3 regions of the Mycoplana sp. 10N416 genome follow, and region 1 is predicted to be linked to each of the others. Evidence: predicted binding sites of a transcription regulator. Region 1 holds the regulator's gene; each other region holds the start of a gene.
The links. The regulator PhoB, encoded in region 1, activates phosphate uptake and scavenging genes when phosphate is short. The targets are predictions, from matches to a motif close to TGTCATNNANCTGTCAT.
Positions count from the first base shown of each region.

Region 2: olsB (l-ornithine N(alpha)-acyltransferase) is a predicted target of PhoB. The motif match lies at 5,414-5,430, and genes of this name have one in related genera.
Region 3: AC1DDS_RS05870 (DUF2794 domain-containing protein) is a predicted target of PhoB. The motif match lies at 3,450-3,466, and genes of this name have one in related genera.

Region 1 is NZ_JBFTIM010000004.1:438,686-446,863, forward strand. Features, by position in the region: gene pstA (phosphate ABC transporter permease PstA) at 1-1,098, shown strand, start outside; gene pstB (phosphate ABC transporter ATP-binding protein PstB) at 1,113-1,928, shown strand; gene phoU (phosphate signaling complex protein PhoU) at 1,988-2,701, shown strand; gene phoB (phosphate regulon transcriptional regulator PhoB) at 2,748-3,431, shown strand; gene AC1DDS_RS11395 (GcrA family cell cycle regulator) at 3,512-4,030, opposite strand; gene AC1DDS_RS11400 (acetylornithine transaminase) at 4,456-5,649, shown strand; gene argF (ornithine carbamoyltransferase) at 5,685-6,596, shown strand; gene AC1DDS_RS11410 (Hsp33 family molecular chaperone) at 6,805-7,794, shown strand; gene AC1DDS_RS11415 (YybH family protein) at 7,925-8,178, shown strand, end outside.
Region 2 is NZ_JBFTIM010000003.1:211,113-219,290, forward strand. Features, by position in the region: gene AC1DDS_RS08100 (SRPBCC family protein) at 1-317, opposite strand, end outside; gene AC1DDS_RS08105 (RsmD family RNA methyltransferase) at 514-1,662, shown strand; gene AC1DDS_RS08110 (TrmH family RNA methyltransferase) at 1,659-2,522, shown strand; gene lspA (signal peptidase II) at 2,519-3,016, shown strand; gene AC1DDS_RS08120 (hybrid sensor histidine kinase/response regulator) at 3,080-5,344, shown strand; gene olsB (l-ornithine N(alpha)-acyltransferase) at 5,509-6,357, shown strand; gene AC1DDS_RS08130 (methyltransferase family protein) at 6,434-7,177, opposite strand; gene cmoA (carboxy-S-adenosyl-L-methionine synthase CmoA) at 7,189-7,962, opposite strand; gene AC1DDS_RS08140 (MerR family transcriptional regulator) at 8,125-8,178, opposite strand, start outside.
Region 3 is NZ_JBFTIM010000002.1:319,684-327,861, reverse strand. Features, by position in the region: gene pyc (pyruvate carboxylase) at 1-2,272, shown strand, start outside; gene AC1DDS_RS05875 (N-acetyltransferase family protein) at 2,373-2,927, shown strand; gene AC1DDS_RS05870 (DUF2794 domain-containing protein) at 3,036-3,431, opposite strand; gene AC1DDS_RS05865 (DUF1223 domain-containing protein) at 3,930-4,697, opposite strand; gene acnA (aconitate hydratase AcnA) at 4,871-7,564, opposite strand; gene ccmA (heme ABC exporter ATP-binding protein CcmA) at 7,832-8,178, shown strand, end outside.

The sequences.
Region 1 (8,178 bases):
TCCGAAAAGGTCATCGACCCCTCCAACAAGCGCGCCACCGATCCGAAGGTGCTGGTTACCGCCAACTATCCGTTGCTGGTGCGCAATGCGCTGGCCGAGAAACTCGGCGTCAAGTCGACCGATCGGGCGGCGCTGAAACAGGTTTCGGCGATGGTGTCGGATAGCGCGCGCGTGACGCTGCGCGACATGGTGGCCGACGATCCCTCGATCATCGGCAAGACTGTGCCCGTCACCGTTCTCGCCAGCGCCACCATTGATTCCGCCTTCAAGGGGCAGTTCGACCTGACCGTCGACGAGAAGAACCGCAAGGTTTCCGACAAGCAGGTCGGCTGGATGAAGCAGCTTGCGGAGGAAGGCGTGCTCGCCAAGGGTTTCAATACCGGGCTGTTCGTCAATGGCAATTCCAGCCGGCCGGAAGCCGCCGGCCTCGGCGTGGCGCTCGTGGGCTCGCTCTATCTGATGGGCATCGTGCTGGTGCTGTCTCTGCCGATCGGCGTCGCCGCTTCCATCTACCTGGAGGAGTTCGCGCCGAAGAACCGGCTGACCGATCTGATCGAAGTCAACATCAACAATCTCGCCGCCGTGCCTTCGATCGTCTACGGCCTTCTCGGGCTTGCCGTATTCATCAACTTTGCCGGCCTGCCGCGCTCGGCGCCGCTCGTCGGCGGTCTGGTGCTGACGCTGATGACCTTGCCGACCATCATCATTGCCACACGCGCGGCTTTGCGGGCCGTTCCGCCGTCGATCCGTGCGGCCGCCCTTGGGCTGGGCGCCTCGAAGATGCAGACGATCTTCCACCACGTCCTGCCGCTTGCCATGCCCGGCATCCTGACCGGCACGATCATCGGGCTGGCGCACGCGCTCGGCGAGACCGCGCCGCTGCTCCTGATCGGTATGGTCGCGTTCGTCGCCAACGTCCCCGCCACGCCGCTCGATCCGTCGACGGCCCTGCCGGTACAGATCTACATGTGGGCGAACGAGGCCGAGCGCGCCTTTGTCGAGCGGACTTCGGGGGCGATCATCGTCCTGCTCGTCTTCCTCATCATTATGAACTTTGGCGCAATCCTGTTGCGGCGCCGGTTTGAGCGCCGCTGGTAGTGAGATAGAAGCAGATGAACATCATGACCGAAGCCGTGGCTGAAGAAGCGCTGGAAAAGAAGATGAACTCTGTGCCTTACAAGATGATCGGCAGGGATGTCTCCGTTTACTACGGCGACAAACGCGCCCTCTACGACGTGAACCTCAACATCCGCGAGAATACGGTGACGGCCCTGATCGGCCCGTCCGGCTGCGGCAAGTCGACGTTCCTGCGCACGCTCAACCGCATGAACGACACGATCGACAATTGCCGCGTCACCGGTGCGATCACGCTCGATGGGGACGACATTTACGACCCCGCGATCGATGTGGTCGAGCTTCGCGCCCGTGTCGGCATGGTGTTCCAGAAGCCGAACCCGTTTCCGAAGTCGATCTATGAGAACGTCGCCTACGGGCCCCGCATCCACGGTCTCGCCAAGAACAAGGCGGATCTGGACCAGGTCGTCGAGCACAGTCTGCAAAAGGCCGGTCTCTGGAACGAGGTGAAGGACCGCCTGCATGAAGGCGGCACGGGCCTCTCCGGCGGCCAGCAGCAGCGCCTCTGCATCGCCCGCGCCGTCGCCGTCAGTCCGGAGGTGATCCTGATGGACGAGCCCTGCTCGGCGCTCGATCCGATCGCCACCGCCAAGGTCGAGGAACTGATCCACGAGCTGCGCGAAAACTTCACGATCGTCATCGTCACCCATTCGATGCAGCAGGCCGCGCGCGTTTCGCAGCGCACCGCCATGTTCCATCTGGGCAACCTGGTCGAGGAGAACGACACCGACAAGATGTTCACCAACCCCGACGACCAGCGCACGCAGGACTATATCATGGGCCGGTTCGGCTGAACCCGGTGCAACGTCGCAAATGAATACCCGGCGCCATGGCGCCAGTTGAGGATAACACCATGTCATCGCCCCACATCGCTTCCGTCTACGACGAAGAATTGAAGTACCTTGCGCGCCGCATCTCCGAGATGGGCGGCACCGCCGAGCAGATGGTGGGCGACAGCGTGCGCGCCCTGGTCAACACCGATGCCGCGCTGGCGCAGAAGGTCATCTCCGAAGACGTCATCCTGGACACTGCCGAGCGGCAGATCAACGAGAAGGCGATCCTGACGATAGCCAAGCGCCAGCCGATGGCGGCGGACCTGCGCGAGATCATGGGCGCGATCCGCATCGCTGCGGAACTCGAGCGCGTCGGCGACCTTGGCAAGAACAACGCCAAGCGCGTCATCGCCGTGCAGAGTTCCGGCATGCCGCGCAAGCTTGCCCGCGGCCTGGAGCATCTCGCGGAACTGGCACTGATGCAGTTGAAGGAAGTGCTCGACGTGTATGCGTCGCGCAACGTCGAGAAGGCCAGGGAGATCCGCGAGCGCGACGACGAGATCGACGCGGTCTACACCTCGCTGTTCCGGGAGCTTCTGACCTACATGATGGAAGACCCGCGCAACATCACGCCCTGCACCCATCTTCTGTTCTGCGCCAAGAACATCGAACGCATCGGCGACCATGCCACCAACATCGCCGAGACGATCTTCTACATGGCGACGGGTGCGCCACCGGAAGGCGAGCGCCCGAAGGACGATCACACCACCTCAGTCGGCGCGGAGAAGGAATGATCTGCGTCGCATTGTTTGAATTCTAGAACGCCGGAGTTCGCAAGGCATGGTTCCCAAGATTACCGTGGTCGAAGACGAAGAGGCGCTGAGCGTCCTCTTGCGCTACAATCTCGAAGCGGAGGGTTTCGAGGTCGATACGATCCTGCGCGGCGACGAGGCGGAGATCCGCCTGCAGGAGCGTCAACCGGATCTCCTGATCCTCGACTGGATGCTGCCCGGCGTTTCCGGCATCGAGCTGTGCCGCCGCCTGCGCCAGCGCTCCGAGACCGAACGCCTGCCGATCATCATGCTGACGGCCCGCGGCGAGGAGAGTGAAAGGGTGCGGGGTCTTGCCACCGGTGCCGACGACTACGTGGTGAAGCCCTTCTCGACGCCGGAGTTGATGGCGCGGGTGAAGGCGATGCTGCGGCGCGCCCGGCCGGAAGTGGTCTCGACGCTGCTGAAGTGCGGCGATATCGAACTCGACCGCGAGACGCACCGCGTCCATCGCCGGACGCGCGAGGTGCGCCTCGGTCCGACGGAATTCCGCCTGCTCGAGTTCTTCATGACCTCTCCCGGGCGCGTCTTTTCGCGCTCGCAGCTGCTCGACGGCGTCTGGGGACATGACATCTATGTCGACGAGCGCACGGTCGATGTGCATGTCGGCCGTCTGCGCAAGGCGCTGAACTTCTCCAACATGCAGGACGTCATCCGCACCGTGCGCGGGGCCGGCTATTCGCTGGAGGCCTGATCGGCTGGAAACAATCGGAAACGAAAAACGGGCCCCGCGGGGCCCGTTTGCAATTCTGTCTCTTTCCAGCGTGTCGCCGGTTACCGCATGCGCCGACGTTCGGCCGACGGCTGGTAAGCCAGGCGCTGATGGAAGAGGCAGTAGGGCGAGTTGTCCGGGGACTCGTTGCCGCAGAAGTGAAAATCGTCCGTCAGCGGGTCGCCGTTCGGCCACTTGCAGGTGCGCTCGGTGAGTTCCGTCAGTTCCAGCCGACGCGACATCGGCAAGACGACGTTCGTGTTGATCCGCGCGAGCGGCGCGTCGTCGTACTCAAACGCGACTTCCTCCTTGACGACGGTCGCGCCTGCCGGACGGGCGACGGTGCGGGTCACGACCCGCGGGGCGAAGTTCGAGGGGCGCGGCGCGGCGGCCGGCCGCTTGGCCCGTGTCGCCGTCGGCGTGCCGCCGGCTTTAGCGCGACCGGGAAGGGCGAGGCGGTGCACCTTGCCGATGACCGCGTTGCGGCTGACGCCGCCGAGTTGTGCTGCGATCTGGCTGGCGCTCAGTCCTTCGGACCAGAGCTTCTTGAGCTTCTCGACCCTCTCGTCTGTCCAGTTCATCCTATCGCCTCCATTCCAGCGTTCGCTACCGGGAATCCGTCGCCAATGCCCCGGATGGCTCCGGAGCACGGAACGCCTTGATACTGTGGGTGACTAGTTCCGCCGCATGCAGTCTAGCAATTGACTTTTAACCTACTGACAGGGGGACTCTGTGACAAGAGTCGCCCGATTCAGGCCGAATCGATTTTCCAGTTTTCCCCAACTTGCTAGTTTGGTGTGACTGCCCGGCGACACTTTCCGCGCGCAATTCGGGTCCGTCTACGCGATCAATTGAGGCGGAACGGATGGAAGCTACTTTTATTGACATCGACCCCCGAAATGCTGATAGTGCCGCGGCCGCCGCAGGGCGGCATTTTTCATTTTTCCACACGGAAAGCTCAAGACGGGAATGGATTTCCGCATCCGCTGCGAAGGAGATACGCGCCATGGCTGATGCCACGCCGCTTTACGAGACCTATCTGCGTGCGCCGCTGCGCTTCGAGCGTGGCGAAGGCGTCTGGCTGATCGCGGAAGACGGCTCGCGCTATCTCGACTTTGCCGCCGGCGTTGCGGTCAATTCGCTCGGCCATGCCCATCCACATCTGGTCGACAGCCTCAAGAGCCAGGCCGACAAGGTCTGGCACGTTTCGAACCTCTACGAGGTGCCGGGACAGGAAACGCTTGGCAAGCGGCTGATCGACGCGACGTTCGCCGACAAGGTGTTCTTCACCAATTCCGGCGCAGAGGCGCTGGAGTGCGCGATCAAGACGGCGCGGCGCTATCATTTCGCCAAGGGCCATCCCGGCAAGTTTCACGTCATCACCTTCGAGGGGGCCTTCCATGGCCGGACGCTGGCGACGATCGCCGCCGGCGGCCAGGAGAAGTATCTCGAAGGCTTCGGGCCCAAGGCGCCCGGCTTCTATCAGGTGCCCTTCGGCGACATCGCCGCCGTAAAGGCCGCGATAACGGAAGAGACGGCGGCAATCCTGATCGAGCCGGTACAGGGCGAAGGCGGCATCCGCGTCGTGTCGAAGGAGTTTCTGCGGGAACTGCGCGCGCTCTGCGACGAATATGGGCTGCTGCTCGTGCTTGACGAGGTGCAGTCCGGCGTCGGCCGGACAGGCAGGCTGTTTGCCCATGAATGGGCCGGTGTCGCGCCGGACATCATGGCGGTCGCGAAAGGCATCGGCGGCGGCTTTCCCCTCGGTGCCTGCCTGGCGACGGCGGAGGCTGCGGCCGGGATGGTCGCGGGCACGCATGGCTCGACCTATGGCGGCAATCCGCTGGCCATGGCCGTCGGCAACGCGGTCCTGGACGTCGTGCTGGAAAAGGGGTTCCTGGAACACGTTCGCGACGTGGCGCTCGTGCTGCGTCAGGGCCTGGCCTCGCTGGCGGACCGCTTTCCGGATATCATCGAGGATGTCCGCGGCGAGGGCCTGATGCTCGGCATCAAGGCCAAGGTTCCCTCGGCCGACCTGCTCAAGGCGGTTCGCGCGGAACACATGCTGCTCGTCCCGGCCGGGGACAACGTGCTGCGGCTGCTGCCGCCGCTGGTCACGACGGCCGAAGAGGCGCGCGAGGGGCTGGCACGGATCGAACGGGCGGCGGAGAAACTGAGCGCCGAGAAGAAGCAGGCCTGAGGCGTTGCCGAGGCTCAAACAGCAGGACTGACAGCATGGCCAGACACTTCCTCGACCTCTCCGCCATGACGGCCGAGAATCTTCGCACGATCATCGACGACGCCAAGGTGCGAAAGGCGGCGACCAAGGAGGGCACGGCCGACAGGCCGCTTGCCGGCAAGATGCTGGCGATGATCTTCGAAAAGCCCTCCACCCGCACCCGGGTCTCGTTCGACGTCGGCATGCGCCAGCTCGGCGGCGAGACGCTGTTTCTGTCGGGCACCGAGATGCAGCTCGGCCGCGCCGAGACGATCGGCGATACGGCGAAGGTGTTGTCGCGCTATGTCGACGCGATCATGATCCGTACGACCGATCATGCGCGCCTGCTGGAGATGGCCGAGCATGCGACCGTGCCGGTGATCAACGCCCTGACGGACCTGACGCATCCCTGCCAGATCATGGCCGACATCATGACCTTCGAGGAGCATCGCGGACCGGTGAAGGGACGGACGATCGCCTGGACCGGGGACGGCAACAACGTGCTGCATTCCTTCGTCGAGGGTGCGGCCCGCTTCGGCTATCGCATGAACATGGCCGTGCCGCTTGGCTCCGAGCCGGAGGACAAGATCCTCAACTGGGCGCGCAACAATGGCGGAGAGATCATGCTCTGCCACGACGCCGATCGGGCCGTCGCCGGCGTTGACTGCGTCGTTACCGACTGCTGGGTTTCCATGAACCAGGAGCACCGCGCCCGTGGCCACAACATCTTCCAGCCCTTCCAGGTGAACGAGGCGCTGATGCAGAAGGCCGACAAGGACGCGCTCTTCATGCACTGCCTGCCTGCGCACCGCGGCGAGGAAGTCACCGATGAGGTGATCGATGGACCGCGGTCGGTCGTCTTCGACGAGGCGGAGAACCGCCTGCATGCGCAGAAGTCCATCCTTGCCTGGTGCCTGAACGCCATTTGACCGGCCGTTCACGCCCTATTGAAAACGGCTTGACGCGCCACGATCTATGGCGCGAACCCCGATGTTGCAGCGGCGCCGCTGGCGTCGCATCCGCCGGATGTGAGATCATTCCGACGGCGATAGCGCAGAATCACTGAAGAACGCAGCCGTCGCAGGCAGGTGTGGCCAGCATCCCGCCGGACGGCCGATGGCGTTGAAGGAGCGAAATATGGCCCAGCCAGCCCCGATACTTGGCGAACTCGATTTTGCCGGCGACGACCACGTCGTGCCGTTCCAGGTGGAAGGCCTGGACGTGCGCGGCCGCGCGGTCCAGCTTGGGCCGTTGCTCGACGCGATCCTCGAGCGACACGACTACCCGCAGCCCGTCGCGCGCCTTCTGGCCGAGGCGATCGTGCTGACCGTCTTGCTCGGCACGTCGCTGAAGTTCGAGGGCAAGTTGATCCTGCAGACGAAGAGCGACGGCCCGGTCGATCTGCTCGTCGCGGACTTTTCCAGCCCCGAGAACGTGCGCGCCTATGCCCGGTTCGACGCCGACGCGCTGGAGGAAGCGGTACAGTCCGGCAAGGTCGCCCCGCACGAGTTGCTCGGCAAGGGTATCCTTGCCTTCACCATCGATCAGGGCGCTCACATGCAGCGGTACCAGGGCATCGTCGCGCTCGACGGCCACACGCTCGAGGAGATCGCCGGAGTCTATTTCCGCCAGTCGGAACAGATTCCGACGCGGGTTCGCCTCGGCGTGGCCGAACTGTTCGACCGCGATGAGAACGGCAAAGCCCGTCACCGCTGGCGTGCGGGCGGCATGGTTGCGCAGTTTCTGCCGGAGTCGCCTGAGCGCATGCGCCAGGCGGATCTGCCGGGCGGAGACGGCGAGGAAGTCGGCCACAGCATCGCTGAGGACGACAAGTGGTCCGAAGCCCGATCGCTCGTCGAGACGATCGATGCCGACGAGCTGACGGATCCGAATGTCGGAACCGAGCGGCTGTTGTTCCGGCTTTTCCATGAGCGCGGCGTGCGGGTCTATCCGCCACAGGCGGTGTTCGACCGCTGTTCCTGTTCGCGCGACAAGCTCAAGGCGGTGCTGTCGGGCCTGTCGCCGGATGAGGTCGAGCATACGGCGACCGACGGCCATATCGCGGCAACGTGCGAATTCTGTTCGACGACGTACCGCTTCGAGGTTGGCGAAGTCACCGCCGCCTGACGCACTCGATCTGTTGCAAAAGCGGACGCCCGCCCCGGCGTCCGCTTTTGTGTTAGAATTGCGCGCACGCTGGACAGTACGACCGCGGTGACCGCTTCGTCCGGCCGCCGCGCTCGTCGAGGAGCAGGCCATGATCCGCGCATTTGCCTTTCTCGTGCCGATGACAATCGGCGTCGTGATGGCGGCCGATATGCCGGTGGCGAACTCGGACGCCGACAAGCAGCAGATTCTGAAGAATGACGAGGCCTGGCTGAAGGCGGTCGCGACAAAGGACCCGCAGGCCATCGCCGCGTTCTATGCCGAAGACGGATCGATCCTGGCGCCGGGCATGCCGATTGCCAAGGGACGCGACGCAGTCGAGGCCGCCTGGAAGGGCCTGGTCGG
Region 2 (8,178 bases), on a different contig from region 1:
GTCAGGACCGTCTCGTTGCCGTCCTCGGCGAGCTTTACGTCGGCGCCGCCCTTGGCGAAGCCGGCAATCCCGCCTTTTCCTTCGCCGGAGATCGTGTAGCTTTCCGGCGGGTTGAGGTCGGACAGCGTGACCTCGCCGTTGAACGTGGCGGAGACCGGGCCGATCTTGATCTTGACGGTGGCTTCGAGCTCGGTCGGCGACTTCATCGTCAGCGACTGGCAGCCCGGGATGCAGGCTTTCAAGGTCTCGGGATCGTTGAGTGCCGCCCAGACGGCCTCACGAGGGGCGGCGATGCGCTCTTCACCTGACATGTCCATGGCGTTCCTCCTCTTGGCCCGGGTGCTTGCCGATTTATCGCAGATGGGAAAGCGCTTTGCCAAGTGGGACTTTGCCAACCGGAGCAGCGGTGCTATTTGGTCTGGCTTTCCCGCGGACCAGCGTCCGTCATCTGATCAATCGAAAACGGACCGCGACGTGAAGGACAAGAACCGCCGGCAGAAGAAGGGCCCCGCCATGACGGGTGCCGCGCGATCTGGCGAACGCGTTCGCCAGCCATCGCCGATGCGCAACACTGGCTCCAAGCCGCAGGCCGGGGTGGCTGCCAAGCACGCAGGCGCCCCACGCATCGAACCGGCGGTCATGCGGAAGGATTTTGGCGCAGGCGCGACCAAGACGGCACCTGAAAGGACCGCCCGCACGGCGTCCCAGACCGCCGAACCTCAGCGCAAGCTGATCGCCCGCACCGGCGACAAACCTTCCGAGCGGGTGCCGGTGATCCTCGAGACGGCCGGCACCGACGACTACCGCCTCATTGACAGCGGCGCCGGCGAGAAGCTGGAGCAATACGGTCCCTATCGGATCGTGCGCCCGGAAGCACAGGCGCTCTGGCCGCGTAGCCTGCCGGCGCACGTGTGGGAGAAAGCGGACGCCTTGTTCACCGGCGATACCGACGAAGACGGCATGGGCCGTTGGCGCTTTCCGAAGGCCGCACTTAGCGAGACCTGGCCGATGCGTCTGCTCGATACCGATTTCCATGGCCGCTTCACCGCCTTCCGCCACGTCGGGGTCTTTCCAGAGCAACTGGCGCACTGGAGCTGGATGAAGGCGCGGATCGAGGCCGCAGGCCGGCCGCTGAAGGTCCTGAACCTGTTCGGCTATACCGGTGTCGCCTCGCTCGTCGCCGCCCGCGCCGGCGCAGAAGTGACCCACGTCGACGCCTCGAAGAAAGCGATCGGCTGGGCGCGGGAAAACCAGGCGCTCGGGCGCGGTGAAGCCCTGCCGATCCGCTGGATCTGCGAGGATGCGATGAAGTTCATCCTGCGCGAGGAGCGTCGCGGCAGCCGCTACGACATCATTCTCGCCGATCCGCCAAAATTCGGCCGCGGTCCGAACGGCGAGGTTTGGCAGCTGTTCGACAGCCTGCCGTTGATGCTCGACGTCTGCCGCGAGATCCTCTCGCCACGCGATGCAGCCTTCGTGCTGACCGCCTATTCGATCCGAGCCAGCTTCTACTCGATCCACGAACTGATGCGTGAAACGATGCGCGGCCGCGGTGGGCTGGTCGAGTCCGGCGAACTTGTCATCCGGGAGGGCGGAACCGACGGCAGGACGACCGGCCGCGCCCTTTCCACTTCCCTCTTCAGCCGTTGGACTTCCGCATGAGCGAACATCACCACCGCGATCAGGGTCCCCACCGCGTGGGGCAGGTGAAGGAGGTCACGAGCCTCGCCAACCCGATCGTCAAGGACATCAAGGCGCTGGCGCAGAAGAAGGCGCGCGACGAAACGAAATCCTTCATCGCCGAGGGACTGAAGCTCGTGATCGACGCGCTCGAGCTCGGCTGGACGATCCGCACGCTGGTCTATGCGAAGGCGGCCAAGGGCAAGCCGCAGGTCGAGCAGGTCGCGGCAAAGACCTTTGCCAAAGGCGGGCTCGTGCTGGAAGTCAGCGAGAAGGTGATGTCGGCGATAACCCGGCGTGACAATCCGCAGATGGTGATCGGCGTGTTCGAGCAGCGCTATACCCCCTTGAAGGACTTTCGCCCGAAGGCGGGCGAGACCTATGTGGCGCTCGACCGGGTGCGCGATCCGGGCAATCTGGGCACGATCATCCGCACGGCCGACGCGGCAGGCGCCTCCGGCTTGATCCTTGTCGGCGAGACGACCGATCCGTTCTCGCTGGAGACGGTTCGCGCGACCATGGGGTCGGTGTTTGCCATGCCCGTCGCCAAAACCTCGGTCGCCGAGTTTCTGCGCTGGAAGAAGGAGACGCACGTCAAGGTGGTCGCAACGCATCTTGCCGGTGCGGTCGACTACCGCACGATCGACTACAGGAAACAGCCGATCGTGCTCCTGATGGGCAACGAACAGGCCGGGATTCCGGAGGAACTGGCCCGCGAGGCCGATGCGCTGGCGCGCATTCCCCAGGCAGGCCGCGCCGATTCCCTCAACCTCGCGATCGCCACCGGCATCATGCTGTTCGAGGCGCGTCGCCACATCCTGTCGCTGGACGAACAGAAATGACCGAGCGCGCGCCGTTCTTCTCCCGACCCGTCCCGGTCGTCTCGTTCATCGTCATTGCCGTCCTCGTCGACCAGCTCATCAAGCTGGCCGTGGAGACGTGGTTGCCGCTTGAGCAGCCGGTGCATGTCCTGCCGATGCTGGCCCTGTACCGCACCTACAATTTCGGCGTCGCCTTTTCGATGCTGTCGGGCATGGAGGGCTGGTTCATCGTGGCCTTGAGGCTCGTCGTCGTCGCCTTCGTCACCTGGCTGTGGCGGCAGACGCCCAAGGAGCGGGGGCTGGCCCATGCGGGCTATGCGCTGATCATCGCCGGCGCGATCGGTAACCTCGTCGATCGCCTCCTGTTTGGTTACGTGATCGACTACGTGCTGTTCTACACCGCCACCTGGTCATTTGCCGTGTTCAACCTTGCCGACAGCTTCATCACCATCGGCGCGGGTATCATCCTGCTCGACGAGGTGCTGCAGTCGCGCGGGCGCCGGCACAAGGCCTGATCGTTAAAATCCGATCGGTTTGCTGAAGCGGATTTGAACGCCTGTCGTGCTATCCGGGCACGCATGAGCGAACCGGCGAAGCTTCAAGACCGGCTCAAGGCGGAATTCGCGGACGAGCCGAGTGACGCAAGGCAGCCACCACGCGATGGCGGGGTGGAGACCGCCGCGCGTTGGTCGTCGATCATGTCCTCGCGTGCAGCGGGCCAGGCATCTCCCTCAGACCATGCGATGCTCAGCGGCATCGTCGGCTGCCTCGTCGTTCTGTCAGCCGGCCTCGTCCTGGTGACCGGATTCCTGCAGGGGTTTCACGTCGCGGCGCTCAGTCTTGGCGTGGCCGGCCTAGCGGGCGCGCTACTGCTCTTTCGCAGCGGTGTCATTGCCGACCGGCGGTTGAACCGGCATGTCGAGCATCACCACGACCGCACCTGGGAGCACAGCGAGACGTCGGCGGCGTCTGCCGCCATCCACGACATTTTGCGCGACATTGTGCTCGTGCGCTCGCTTGACGGACGGATCATCCGCGCCAACGCGGTCCTCAGCGATCTTGTCGGTATCGCCGAGCTGACTGGCCTGACCTGCACCCAGATCGGTCTCGACATCCACACGCAGCCCCTGCCGCATCACTATGACGTAAAGATTGCGGCACCGGGCGGTACGCGCGTCTATGCGTGGCATGATGTAACCATCCGGGAACCGGCGACGGGTGAACTGGTGATCCACACCATCGCCCGCGACGTCACCGAGGAACGCAGGGCCGAGCACCTGCGGGAACTCGCCCTCAGCAAGGCCGAGGATGAAAGCGAGGCGAAGTCGCGGCTGCTGGCGACGGTCAGCCACGAGATCCGCACGCCGCTGTCGGGCATCCTTGGCATGTCGCACCTGATCGGACAGACGCGGCTGACCGCGGAGCAGAAGAACTATCTGGCAGGAATCCGCCAGTCCGGGCACGCGCTTGTCCAACTCGTCGACGACCTGCTCGACTTTTCCACGATCGAGGCAGGCCGGTTTCAGTTGCGCCCGAGCGAGGAGCCTGTCCGCCCATTGATCGAGGGCGTCGTCGAGATGATGTCGCCGCGGGCGCATGAGAAAGGGATCGAGATCGGCTCCTTCGTCTCGGCCGAGGTGCCGGCCGTGATGTCGTTTGACGGATCGCGGCTGCGGCAGGTGCTCTACAACGTGATCGGCAATGCGGTGAAATTCACGGTGAGCGGCGGGGTCTATCTCGAGACGACAGTCGAGCCCGACCACATCGTTGTGAAAGTTACCGATACCGGCCTGGGCATGACGGCGGACGAGCAGAGGCGGGTCTTCGAGGCGTTCGAGCAGGCCGGAGGCGCATCCCAGCGCCGTGGCGGCACCGGTCTCGGCCTTGCCATCTCCGCCCGCATCCTAAGCGAAGCTGGCGGCGCGCTGACGCTGGAAAGCCGTCCTGGACACGGCTCCACGTTCACGATTCGAATGCCCGCCGCGCTGACGCTCGCGGCCGTCTGCGGAAGGGCGGGCCCGCTGCGGGGGTCGTCGGTCTTTCTCTACGCACCCGATGGCCCGGTGGCGCGCGCGCTGCAACGCACGATCGAGACCCTCGGTGGCACCTGCGCGCACACGGCCACCGCCACCGACGCGCTGCAATTCGCGCAGGGAACGACCGCCGCGTTAACGGACATCATCGTCGACAACCGGCTTTCCGGAGAATACCGGCGCGAACTCTCCGGCCTGGCCACCTTCAACGCCCGGCACATCCGCCGCACCTATCTCGTCAACCCCGAGGAACGAACCGGCCGGGCGATCAGCAACGGCGAGGGTTACGATGCCTGGCTGATCCGTCCCTTGCGCGAGCGATCACTGGTCGAAGTGCTGTGCGGCCGGATGAAGGGCATCGAGGTTCGCGACGCAATCAACGACAACCGGCCGACGCTGTGCGCGCCCGTGGCGGAATGGCCAGGCAAGGCGGCGCGAATCCTTCTGGCCGAAGACGACCCCGTCAATGCCATGCTCGTGCGTTCGATGCTGACGAAGGCGGGTTTCGAGGTGAGCGTCGTCGACACCTTTCCTTCGCTGGTTTCCGCTGTCGGCGACCCGGCGGGCGGGCCGGATCTTGTCATAACGGACCTGAACATGCCGGGCGGCGACGGGCCCGAGGTGGTGCGTCGCCTGACCGGCGAAGCGGCCGCCGTGCCGGTCGTCGTCCTGACGGCCGAGGGGCGCCGAGGCCTCTACGACGATTTGATCGCCTGCGGCGCGGCCGCGGTCCTGGTCAAGCCGGGCGAACCAAAGGCTTTGCTCGCCGAGGTCGCCCGCCTGATCGCAGTGACGGCAAAAGGACGCTGACCGTCTTATCCGCGCCGCCACAGTCTTCTTGTCTGCTGAACACCGGAGGGCTATCTACAGGCAGTCCGATGTCACGGTCCTGTTGCAGATTCGTGCTTAAAGAGAGACAGGAAATCTTGAGCAGGAAGTCGCCGATGAGTGTCGAATTTGCAGATCCACAGGTGATGGCCGAGACCGTCCCGTCGACATGCCAGGTTCCGGTCCACAAGACGACCGACGTGTTCGGCCGCATCGGCAATCTGGAAACCAGGCTTGCACGGACGAATGCCGAGATCGATGCGGCGCAGGCAGTGCGCTACCGCGTCTTTGTCGAGGAAATGAATGCGCAGGTGGCCCCCGACGCGATGCGCCGCGCGCGCGACATCGACGCCTGGGACATGGTCTGCGATCACTTGCTCGTGCTCGACACCTCGATCGAGGGCGACGCTGAGGAGCAGATCGTCGGGACATACCGGCTCTTGCGGCAGGATGTCGCCAGGAATTCGGGGGGCTTCTATTCGCAGTCCGAATTCGACATCGAGCCGCTCTTGGCCCGCCATCCGGAAAAGCGCTTCATGGAACTCGGCCGCTCCTGCGTGCTGCCGGAATACCGGACGAAGCGGACCGTGGAACTGCTTTGGCAGGGGGCCTGGGCCTATGCGCTGAAACACCGTGTCGACGTCCTGTTTGGATGCGGTTCCTTCGGCGGCGTCGTGCCGGAGGAGCATGCGCTGGCGCTTTCCTACCTGCACCAGAACCTGCTGGCACGCGATGAGTGGAGCGTTCACGCCCATGCCGACCAGTATCGGACGATGGATCTGATGCCGAGCGAGGCGGTAAATGCGCGCCGGGCGCTTGCCGCCATGCCGCCGCTGATCAAGGGTTATTTGCGGCTCGGCGCGATGATCGGCAATGGCGCCGTCGTCGACCACGCCTTCCGCACGACGGACGTGCTGATCGTGCTGCCGATCGGCAGCATTTCAGGCCGTTACATCAACTACTACGGCGCCGATGCCGGTCGGTTTGCGAGCTGACGGATGCGATTTGACCACCTGGCTGCGCAAGCGGCCAGGTGCCGGTTGCTACCGCCATCCTGGTATGCGTCGCGCGTCAGTGAATTGGTTTCGGCTCGCTGAAGACACCGCGCTTCTTCAGACGGCTGATCGCACCGGTGGCAAGTCCGATCAGGGCCAGCAGTCCGGCGAGCACGGCGAGATAAGGCAGGCTCTGCGTCAGGCCTTCATTGAGGGCGGCGCGGTAGAACTCGATGACAAGCAGTGTGATCAGGGTTGCCGACATCGTCGAATAATCCTTGGCGATCACGCGCCGGACATTGAAGGACATGCCCTCAGTGGCGCTGCGAAAACGGCCCAGCCGCAGCGCCCAGCGCGGCACGTCGCGGCAGTATGCCCGGTAGGCATCTCCGAATTTCTTCTCAAGGAACTCCTCCTCGGCCAGTACGATACACTGATAGAGGAAGGCGAAGAGACCGATCCCGAGCACGACCGCCAGCGGATTGCCACTGAACAGGAACACGCCGGAATAGATCAGCATGTTGCCGACGTAGAGCGGATTGCGGCAGACGCCGAACATGCCCTCGGTGACGAGATCCTTGGCATAGACCCGTTTGTTCAACCCGCCACGCTGGATGTAGGCGTAGCCGATCACGGTCGCCCGCAAGCCTAGTCCGGCGAGAACCAGCAGGATCGCGACGATAGCGCTGACCTGCTCGACCGCCGTACTCCCATGCGCCACGGGCGGCGCCAGCAGGAATAGCGCGACGATGATCGCAGGGAAGAGCTGGTTGCGATACTTGAAAAAGAAGTTGCCGATAACGGTCATGGCTGCGGTCATGGGTGTCCTTCCTACTTCACCGCGACGATGCCGCAGAAGTTATACCAACGGAAGAAGACCTCGACAGTGCGGAAGCCGGCTTCCTTCAGAAGCTGGACATTCTCGTCCAGCCGGTAGGGGATCAGCACGTTTTCCAGCGCCTCGCGCTTCTTCGAGATCTCGATGTCGGAATAGCCGTTGCGGCGCTTGAAGTCGTAGTAGTGCTCGATGAACAGGCGGTTGAACGTGGTGTCCTCGCTCGTCAGCTTCTCGATGAGCAGGAGGCAGCCTTGGTCGTTGAGGCCGGCATAGATCGCCTTCATCACGCGCTCGCGATAGAGCGGCCGGACGAACTGCAGCGTCAGCAGCATGGTCGCGACGCTGGAGTTCTCCATCTGGAAGCCATGGTTCAGGTCGGCCACCTTGAGTTCGATCGGCCGGTTCGTGTTGGCGGCCCGGATCTTCTGCGCGGCCTTTTCGAGCATGTCCGGCGCGTTGTCGATGCCGATGAAATGGACGTCCGGGTGGATAGCTCCGTCGAGTGCCAAAAGCGTCGTCGCGGTCGAACAGCCGATATCAACGAGATTGGTTTGGGGCTGGGCAAAGTCGGCCGCCAGCTCGCAGACCATCCGCTGCATCTCTTCATAGTATGGAACGGAGCGGCTGACCATGTCGTCGAAGACGTTGGCGACGGTGGCGTTGAAGGCGAAGTCGCCCACCGGCAAGTCTTCGCGGGCGAAGACCTGGTCCTTGCGCTCGATGCGCAGCGGCAGGGGCATTGACATGGAAGTTGCTGTTTCGGCCATCTGCATTTCTCCCAGACTGATAGGCAAGGCGAGAGGCATCGAGACCGCCCCCAGTTCAACTCGGCTGCAGATCAACCATCGGATACTGACAGCCACCTGAACGCACTGAGTCGGGGTTGGAGAGGTGACTATATCGCAACCTGTAGGTCTAGGCACCGAAAATTAGCGAGCGGGGCGTTGATGTCGCTCGCAGGCGCCGCATTGAGCCAGTGCCTC
Region 3 (8,178 bases), on a different contig from region 1:
CCGCTTCTACGACCCGCTGCTGGAAAAGGTGACGACCTGGGCGCCGACCGCCGACGAGGCGATCCGGCGCATGAACCGGGCGTTGCGCGAGTTCCGCATCCGCGGCGTGGCGACCAACCTGACCTTCCTCGAAGCCATCATCGGCCATCCGCGGTTCCGCGAAAACAGCTATACGACGCGGTTCATCGATTCGACACCGGAACTGTTCCAGCAGGTTCGCCGCCAGGACCGTGCGACGAAGCTTTTGACCTATCTGGCCGACGTGACCATCAACGGTCATCCGGAGACCAAGGGCCGGCCGAGGCCGCCGGGCGACGTAGCCCGCCCGGTCGTGCCCTTCTCCGAGGGGCCGATCGCCGCGGGCACGAAGCAGAAGCTCGATGAACTCGGACCGCGGAAATTTTCCGAATGGGTGCGCGCTCAGCCCCAGGTGCTGATGACCGACACGACGATGCGCGACGCGCACCAGTCGTTGCTGGCGACCCGCATGCGGACCTATGACATCGTCCGCATCGCCGAGACCTATGCGCGCACGCTGCCGCAGCTGTTCTCGCTCGAATGCTGGGGTGGGGCGACCTTCGATGTCGCCATGCGCTTCCTCACCGAAGACCCCTGGGAGCGCCTCGCCAAGGTTCGAGAGGGCGCGCCGAACCTGCTCTTGCAGATGCTTCTGCGCGGCGCCAATGGCGTCGGCTACAAGAACTACCCGGACAATGTCGTAAAATACTTCGTCCGCCAGGCGGCAAGGGGCGGGATCGACGTCTTCCGCGTCTTCGACTGCCTGAACTGGGTGGAGAACATGCGCGTGTCGATGGACGCGGTGGTCGAGGAGAACAAGATCTGCGAGGCGGCGATCTGCTATACCGGCGACATCCTCAACGCCGCCCGGCCAAAGTACGACCTGAAGTACTACGTGGCCCTTGCGGGCGAATTGGAAAAGGCGGGGGCGCACATCATCGCCGTGAAGGACATGGCCGGCCTTTTGAAGCCGGCCGCCGCCCGCGTGCTGTTCAAGGCGCTGCGCGAGGCGACCGACCTGCCGCTCCACTTCCACACCCACGACACCTCGGGCATTGCCGCCGCCACGGTGCTTGCGGCCGTCGACTCCGGCGTCGACGTGGTCGATGCGGCGATGGACGCGCTGTCCGGCAACACCTCGCAGCCCTGCCTGGGCTCGATCGTCGAGGCGCTGCGCGGCTCGGAGCGCGACTCCGGCCTGGATCCGGAATGGATCCGCCGCATCTCGTTCTACTGGGAAGCGGTGCGCCACCAGTACGCGGCTTTCGAGAGCGACCTGAAAGGGCCGGCATCCGAAGTCTATCTGCACGAGATGCCGGGCGGCCAGTTCACCAACCTCAAGGAGCAGGCGCGCTCGCTGGGGCTGGAGACCCGCTGGCACGAGGTGGCGCAGGGCTATGCCGACGCCAACCGCATGTTCGGCGACATCGTCAAGGTGACGCCGTCGTCGAAGGTGGTGGGCGACATGGCGCTGATGATGGTCAGCCAGGACCTGACCGTCGCCGACGTGGAAAACCCCGGCAAGGACGTCTCCTTCCCCGAATCGGTCGTGTCCATGCTGAAAGGCGATCTCGGCCAGCCCCCGGGCGGCTGGCCGCAGGCGCTGCAGAACAAGGTGCTGAAGGGCGAGGCTGCCTACACCGAGCGCCCGGGCTCGCTGCTGCCGGCCGCCGACCTCGACGCCGAACGCAAGGCGATCGAGACCAAGCTCGAGCGCAAGGTCACCGATTTCGAGTTCGCCTCCTACCTGATGTATCCGAAGGTCTTCACTGACTATGCGCAGGTCGCCGAGACCTACGGTCCGGTCAGTGTCTTGCCGACGCACGCCTACTTTTACGGCATGGCGTCGGGTGAGGAACTCTTCGCCGACATCGAGAAGGGCAAGACGCTCGTCATCCTCAACCAGACACAGGGCGACGTCGACGAGAAGGGCATGGTCAAGGTGTTCTTCGAGCTGAACGGCCAGCCGCGCCCGATCAAGGTGCCGGACCGCAACCGCGGCGCATCGAGCGCCGTCCGCCGGAAGGCGGAGGCGGGCAACGCCGCGCATCTTGGCGCGCCGATGCCGGGCGTCGTCTCGACCGTGGCGGTCGCTGCGGGCCAGTCGGTCAAGGCCGGCGATGTGCTCCTGTCGATCGAGGCGATGAAGATGGAAACGGCGCTGCACGCCGAAAAGGACGGCGTGATCGCCGAGGTGCTCGTGCGTGCCGGCGACCAGATCGACGCCAAGGATTTGCTGGTCGTGTTCGGATGACCGGCAGGGGGCAGCCCCGCCGCTGTCCCCGCTTTCCCTTTCAACCGTGCGAGGCGACCAACGCTGCGTCTCCTCGTGCAAACCAGTGGGTTCATGGCAGATGAATTATACGATCCGCACCGCAGACGTCGGCGATCTTCCCGCCATCAACGAGATCTATCGCGAATCGGTGCTGCACGGTGTCGCCACCTACGAAATCGATCCGCCGCCGCCTGAGGAGATGCACGCCCGCTTTTCCGCCATTACCGGCCACGGGTATCCCTATATGGTTGCCGCCGATCGGCAGGGCCGGGTTCTCGGCTATGCCTACGCGTCGGCCTTCCGCACGCGCGCGGCCTACAGTTGGCTGGTCGAGGATTCGATTTACCTGGCACCGGAAGCGCGCGGGCGAGGCATTGGCAAGGCTCTGCTTGCCGAACTGATCGCGCGCTGCACGGCACTTGGATTCCGGCAGATGGTCGCCGTGATCGGAGGCGCCCATCCCGCTTCGATCGCCGTCCACCGGACGGCCGGATTCGAGCACGGCGGCCTGATGAAGGCGTCCGGGTTCAAGCACGGCCGCTGGCTTGATACGGTGATCATGCAGCTTGCGCTCGGCGAGGGGGCGTCGAGCCATCCCGCATCGGACGTTCATCCAGCCATGATCGGGAAATGAACAGCGTCTAGAGCGCGCCGCAATCCTTCAGGTTCGCTTGCCGCGCTTCAGGTCGTTGATCTTTCGCATGTCATTGTCCCGAAACCGGTTCCCTTCGGGAGACTTGCTTTAAGTCTTGATGAGCTTCAGTGCCTTGTCGAAAACCCTGAGAACCTGTTCAAGCTCGTGGCCGCGCTTGAGGATCATTCCGTGGGCGTTGAGCACGCAGTAGGCGCCCTGCTTGGCGGCAAGCTTGGGGTTCTTCTCGACGCGATAAAGCGGCATCTCGCCGGAGCGCTTGAAGATGGAGAAAATTGCCTTCTCATGGGTGTGGTCGATCGCATAGTCGCGCCAATCGCCCTCACCGACCATACGCCCGTAAATCCTGAGGATCGCGTCCAGTTCCCTGCGATGAAAGGTGACCGGGACAGGGTCTTTGTTGCTGCGGTATTCCCGGAGGTCGACGACTACGTTCGACCCCTGGGCACCGGTCTCTCCCGGCGACGAATCCGGCTGATCAGTCATCGAGTCTCCGCCTCGACTGCGACAAGTCGATGACAGTGTGCCCTACCTGAACCGAAATGCAAGCGTTTAAGCCGTTTGCCTGGGCCGAGACGGCGCGCCTTCGCTCGCAGCTTGCCTTGCCGCGCCGGAGGCACAACCCTGCGGCTGCGCAAATCCACCTGCAGGGTTCGCTGCGCTCGCTGCGTGATCGGTCGCGGTCGGTTCAATCAGGCCGTGTCACGCCGTCCATCCGTGTTAACAACTGCGGCGGCGCAAAAATCGAAGATGCCGCATTTCAGACAAAACCGCGCCTAAATTATCGGGGAAAGTCGAATCGCTGCCCCGCAGCCGAGCCGCTTTGCATGTGCGGGAAATCGGCCGGCCACTGGGGGTGTGCGTCGAAGCTGTTCCTGTATTCCGTTGCCGGAAGCTTCGTCAAGGTCCGGTCCGGCGTGTCTTCGAACCCTCAAGCCCCAGCCCCTCGAAGAACCCGGCCGGACCGCTCCAAAATCGTGAAGCTCAGCGGTGACTTGCAGTCTCCGACACCGGACCGTTCGTCACGACGGTGGCGCCAAGGATTGCGCCGGGCGTATCGGCCGTCTTCATCCGCTGCAGCAAGATGGCGCAACCGCCGTTGCCCATGCGGTTCAGAAGGCTGGCCGGCAGCACCAGGCTCGTTTCCTTCCCCTCCCACATGCCGACCGTTTCGATGTTGGTTACCGCGTGCCAGTAGTCGACCCGTCGTCCCCGGTTTTCGCCGTCCTCGATGTCGACCGCCTTCTCGCCGTCGAAGTAGGCAATTACGACGTTCGCCTTGCCCTCGCCGCTGCCGATGCGGATTCGCATTTCGTCCTGGACGATGTCGGCGGATACGTCGACCGACAGGCCGTGTCCTTGCGTGCTTAGCGATTGCAACTGATTGCGAATTTGCGTGAGATCGCCGCCATTGACGTGTTCGCGTCCGTTGATTACGGCCTGCGGGGTGTAGACGCTACCGCGGCCAAACATCCGCGCATAGGAATATTGCCGCTCGGTGTTCTCCTTGGTCGACATCGTGTCGGTCCAGCCGAGATAGTTCCAGTAATCGACGTGGTAGGCCAGCGCCACGACGTCGCCCTCGCGGATCAATGTCTCCAGCGCCTTGTCCGCCTTCGGGCAGGATGAGCAGCCCTGGCTGGTGAAGAGCTCGACCACGCCTTTGGGCTTGTCGTCTGCCACGGCGGCCGTGCCTGCTGTGGAAACGGCAAGCAGGCACGAGAGGCAACCAAGAATGACCAGTCTGGGCATGAATCTTTCCAGGAGATGCAGCGAACGGCCGCTTGTCGGCCACCGTCATACCCGCTTGCCCAGTCAACAGGAAGTCACGATGGAGTGAAAGTCATACGATTGGAGAGTGTTCCGGAAAATAAAATGCCGGGGCATCGGCCCCGGCACCGTATTGGCTGAAGATTCAGTCGAAATCAGGCGGCGAGATCGCGCAGAACCGTCTGCAGGATGCCGCCGTTGTTCATGTAGGTGACCTCGTCGAGCGTGTCGATGCGGCAGAGGATCGGAACCTCCTTCACCGAGCCGTCGCCGTAGGTGATCTTGGCAACCTTCTTCTCGCGCGGCTTTATCTCGCCCTCGAGGCCGTCGATTTCGACGAGCTCGTCGCCCTTGAGGTTGAGGCTGGCCCAGGTCGTGCCCTCCTCGAAGACGAAGGGCACGACGCCCATGCCAACGAGGTTCGAGCGGTGGATGCGCTCGAAGGACTGCGCGATCACGGCCTTGACGCCGAGAAGGTTGGTGCCCTTCGCCGCCCAGTCGCGCGACGAGCCGTTGCCGTATTCGACACCGGCGAAGATGACGAGCGGAACGCCCTCTTCCTTGTACTTCATGGCCGCGTCGTAGATCGACATCTCTTCCTTGGACGGATAGTGGATGGTGTAGCCACCTTCCTTGCCGTTCGGGCCGAGCATGTGGTTGCGGATGCGGATGTTGGCAAAGGTGCCGCGCATCATCACTTCATGGTTGCCGCGGCGCGTGCCGTACTGGTTGAAGTCGGCAACGCCGACGCCGTTCTCCAGAAGATAGGCACCGGCCGGCGAAGCCGCCTTGATCGAACCGGCCGGCGAGATGTGGTCGGTGGTGATCTTGTCGCCGAAGAGACCGAGGACGCGCGCGCCCTTGATGTTCTTCAGGCCCGAGCCCTTCTTGCCCATGCCGACGAAGTAGGGCGGGTTCTGCACGTAGGTCGACTTGTCGTCCCAGGCATAGGTCTGCCCGGCCGGAACCTGCACCGCCTGCCAGTTGGCGTCGCCCTTGAACACGTCGGCGTACTTGGACGCGTAGAGTTCGCGGGTGACATACTTCATGATGAAGTCCTGGATCTCCTTGGAGGAGGGCCAGATGTCCTTCAGGTAGACCGGCTGGCCGTTCTGGTCCTCGCCGATCGGCTCCTTCGTCAGATCCTTCTGGACCGAACCTGCGAGCGCATAGGCGACAACGAGCGGCGGCGAGGCCAGGTAGTTGGCCTGGACGTCCGGCGAGATGCGGCCCTCGAAGTTGCGGTTGCCGGAGAGAACGCCGGCGGCGATCAGGCCCTTGTCGTTGATGGTCTTCGAGATCGGACCCGGCAGCGGGCCGGAGTTGCCGATGCAGGTCGTGCAGCCGAAGCCGACGAGGTTGAAGCCGAGCGCGTCAAGGTCCTTCTGCAGGCCGGACTTGGCCAGGTATTCACCGACCACCTGCGATCCGGGGGCCAGCGAGGTCTTGACCCACGGCTTCGTCTTCAGGCCCTTGGCGACCGCGTTGCGGGCCAGCAGGCCGGCGGCGATCAGCACCGACGGGTTGGAGGTGTTGGTGCAGGACGTGATGGCGGCAATCGCCACGTCGCCATGGCCGAGATCGAAGTCGGTGCCTTCGACCGCGTAGCGGTTGGAGAGCTGGCCGGGCTTCTTGTAGTCGGCGTCGAGAGCGGCGGCGAAGTTCGGCGCGATCGTCTCGAGGGGCAGGCGGCCTTCCGGACGCTTCGGGCCGGCCATCGAGGGCACGACATCGCCGAGGTCGAGTTCGAGGGTGTCGGTGAAGACGAGGTCAGAGCCGTCACCATCGCGCCACATGCCCTGCGCCTTGGAATAGGCTTCGACGAGCGCGATCCGCTGCTCCTCGCGACCGGACATGGTCAGGTAGTTGATGGTCTCGGAGTCTACCGGGAAGAAGCCGCAGGTGGCGCCGTATTCCGGGCCCATGTTGCCGATGGTGGCACGGTCGGCGAGCGTCATGTTGTCGAGGCCGGGGCCGAAGAATTCGACGAACTTGGAGACGACGCCCTTCTTGCGCAGCATCTGCACGACGGTGAGCACGAGGTCGGTGGCGGTGACGCCTTCCTTCAGCTTGCCGGTCAGCTTGAAGCCGATGACTTCCGGCAGCAGCATGGAAACCGGCTGGCCGAGCATGGCCGCCTCCGCCTCGATGCCGCCGACGCCCCAGCCGAGAACGCCCAGGCCGTTGATCATGGTAGTGTGAGAGTCCGTGCCGACGCAGGTGTCCGGATAGGCGATCGTCTCGCCGTCCTCTTCCTTCGTCCAGACGGTCTGGCCGAGGTATTCGAGGTTGACCTGGTGACAGATGCCGGTGCCGGGCGGAACGACGCGGAAGTTCTCGAACGCCTGCTGGCCCCATTTCAGGAAGCGGTAGCGCTCGCCGTTGCGCTCGTATTCAAGCTCCACGTTGCGGGCAAAGGCGGTCGCGGTGCCGAACTCGTCGACGATGACGGAGTGGTCGATGACGAGGTCGACGGGCACGAGCGGGTTGATCTTCTCCGGATCACCGCCGAGCGCCTTGATGCCGTCGCGCATCGCTGCCAGGTCGACGACGGCGGGGACGCCGGTGAAGTCCTGCATCAGCACGCGTGCCGGGCGATAGGCGATCTCGCTCTCGACGAGGCCCTTGTTGGAAAGCCAGGCGGCGACGCTTTCAATGTCCTTCTTGGTGACCGAGCGGCCGTCTTCGTTGCGCAGCAGGTTCTCGAGCAGCACCTTCATCGAATAGGGCAACTTCGACACACCCGGAAGGCCGTTCGCTTCGGCCTTCGGAAGGCTGTAGTAGACATAGTCGACGCCGTCGACAGTGAGGGTCGAGCGACAGTTAAAGCTGTCAAGGGACTTGGACACTGGATACCCCGTTCCGCTGATCGCCAAAGCTTGACGTACGAACGCCCGTGCGCCGGAGAGGCGCGAATTGGGATGCGGGTGCGGTCATTTCCGCTGTCCGTACGCGGAAATCATTCCGTGTTCGGCGCTAGGATGAAAATCACGCCGACCGCTGGCGTGTTGCCGGCCTTATAGATAATTTCTAAGGAACGATCCAGAGCGCCTGCCCGCGGATCGGGAGAATTTTTTTGCATTGCGACCAAGGTCGTAAAGGGGAAGTGAAAAGTGATACGTCTCGTTGCCGAGGGCCTGAGTGCGAAACGAGGCGAAGACCTGATATTCCGGGACGTCTCCTTCGAGATCGAAGCCGGCAGGGCCCTGGTCGTGAAGGGGCCGAACGGCTCCGGCAAGTCGACGCTGCTGCGCGTCGTTGCCGGTCTTCTGCCGCGCGAATCGGGCAAGGTTCGTTTTAGCGGCGAAGGGTCGCAGGATATCGAAACCGTCGCCGCCGCCTGCCACTATCTCGGCCATCGCAATGCGATGAAGCGCGAACTGACGGTTGTGGAGAACCTGCGCTTCTGGAAGGCCTTTTTCGGTGATTCGGCTGGCGGCAACGGGATGGACGTCGAAGGGGC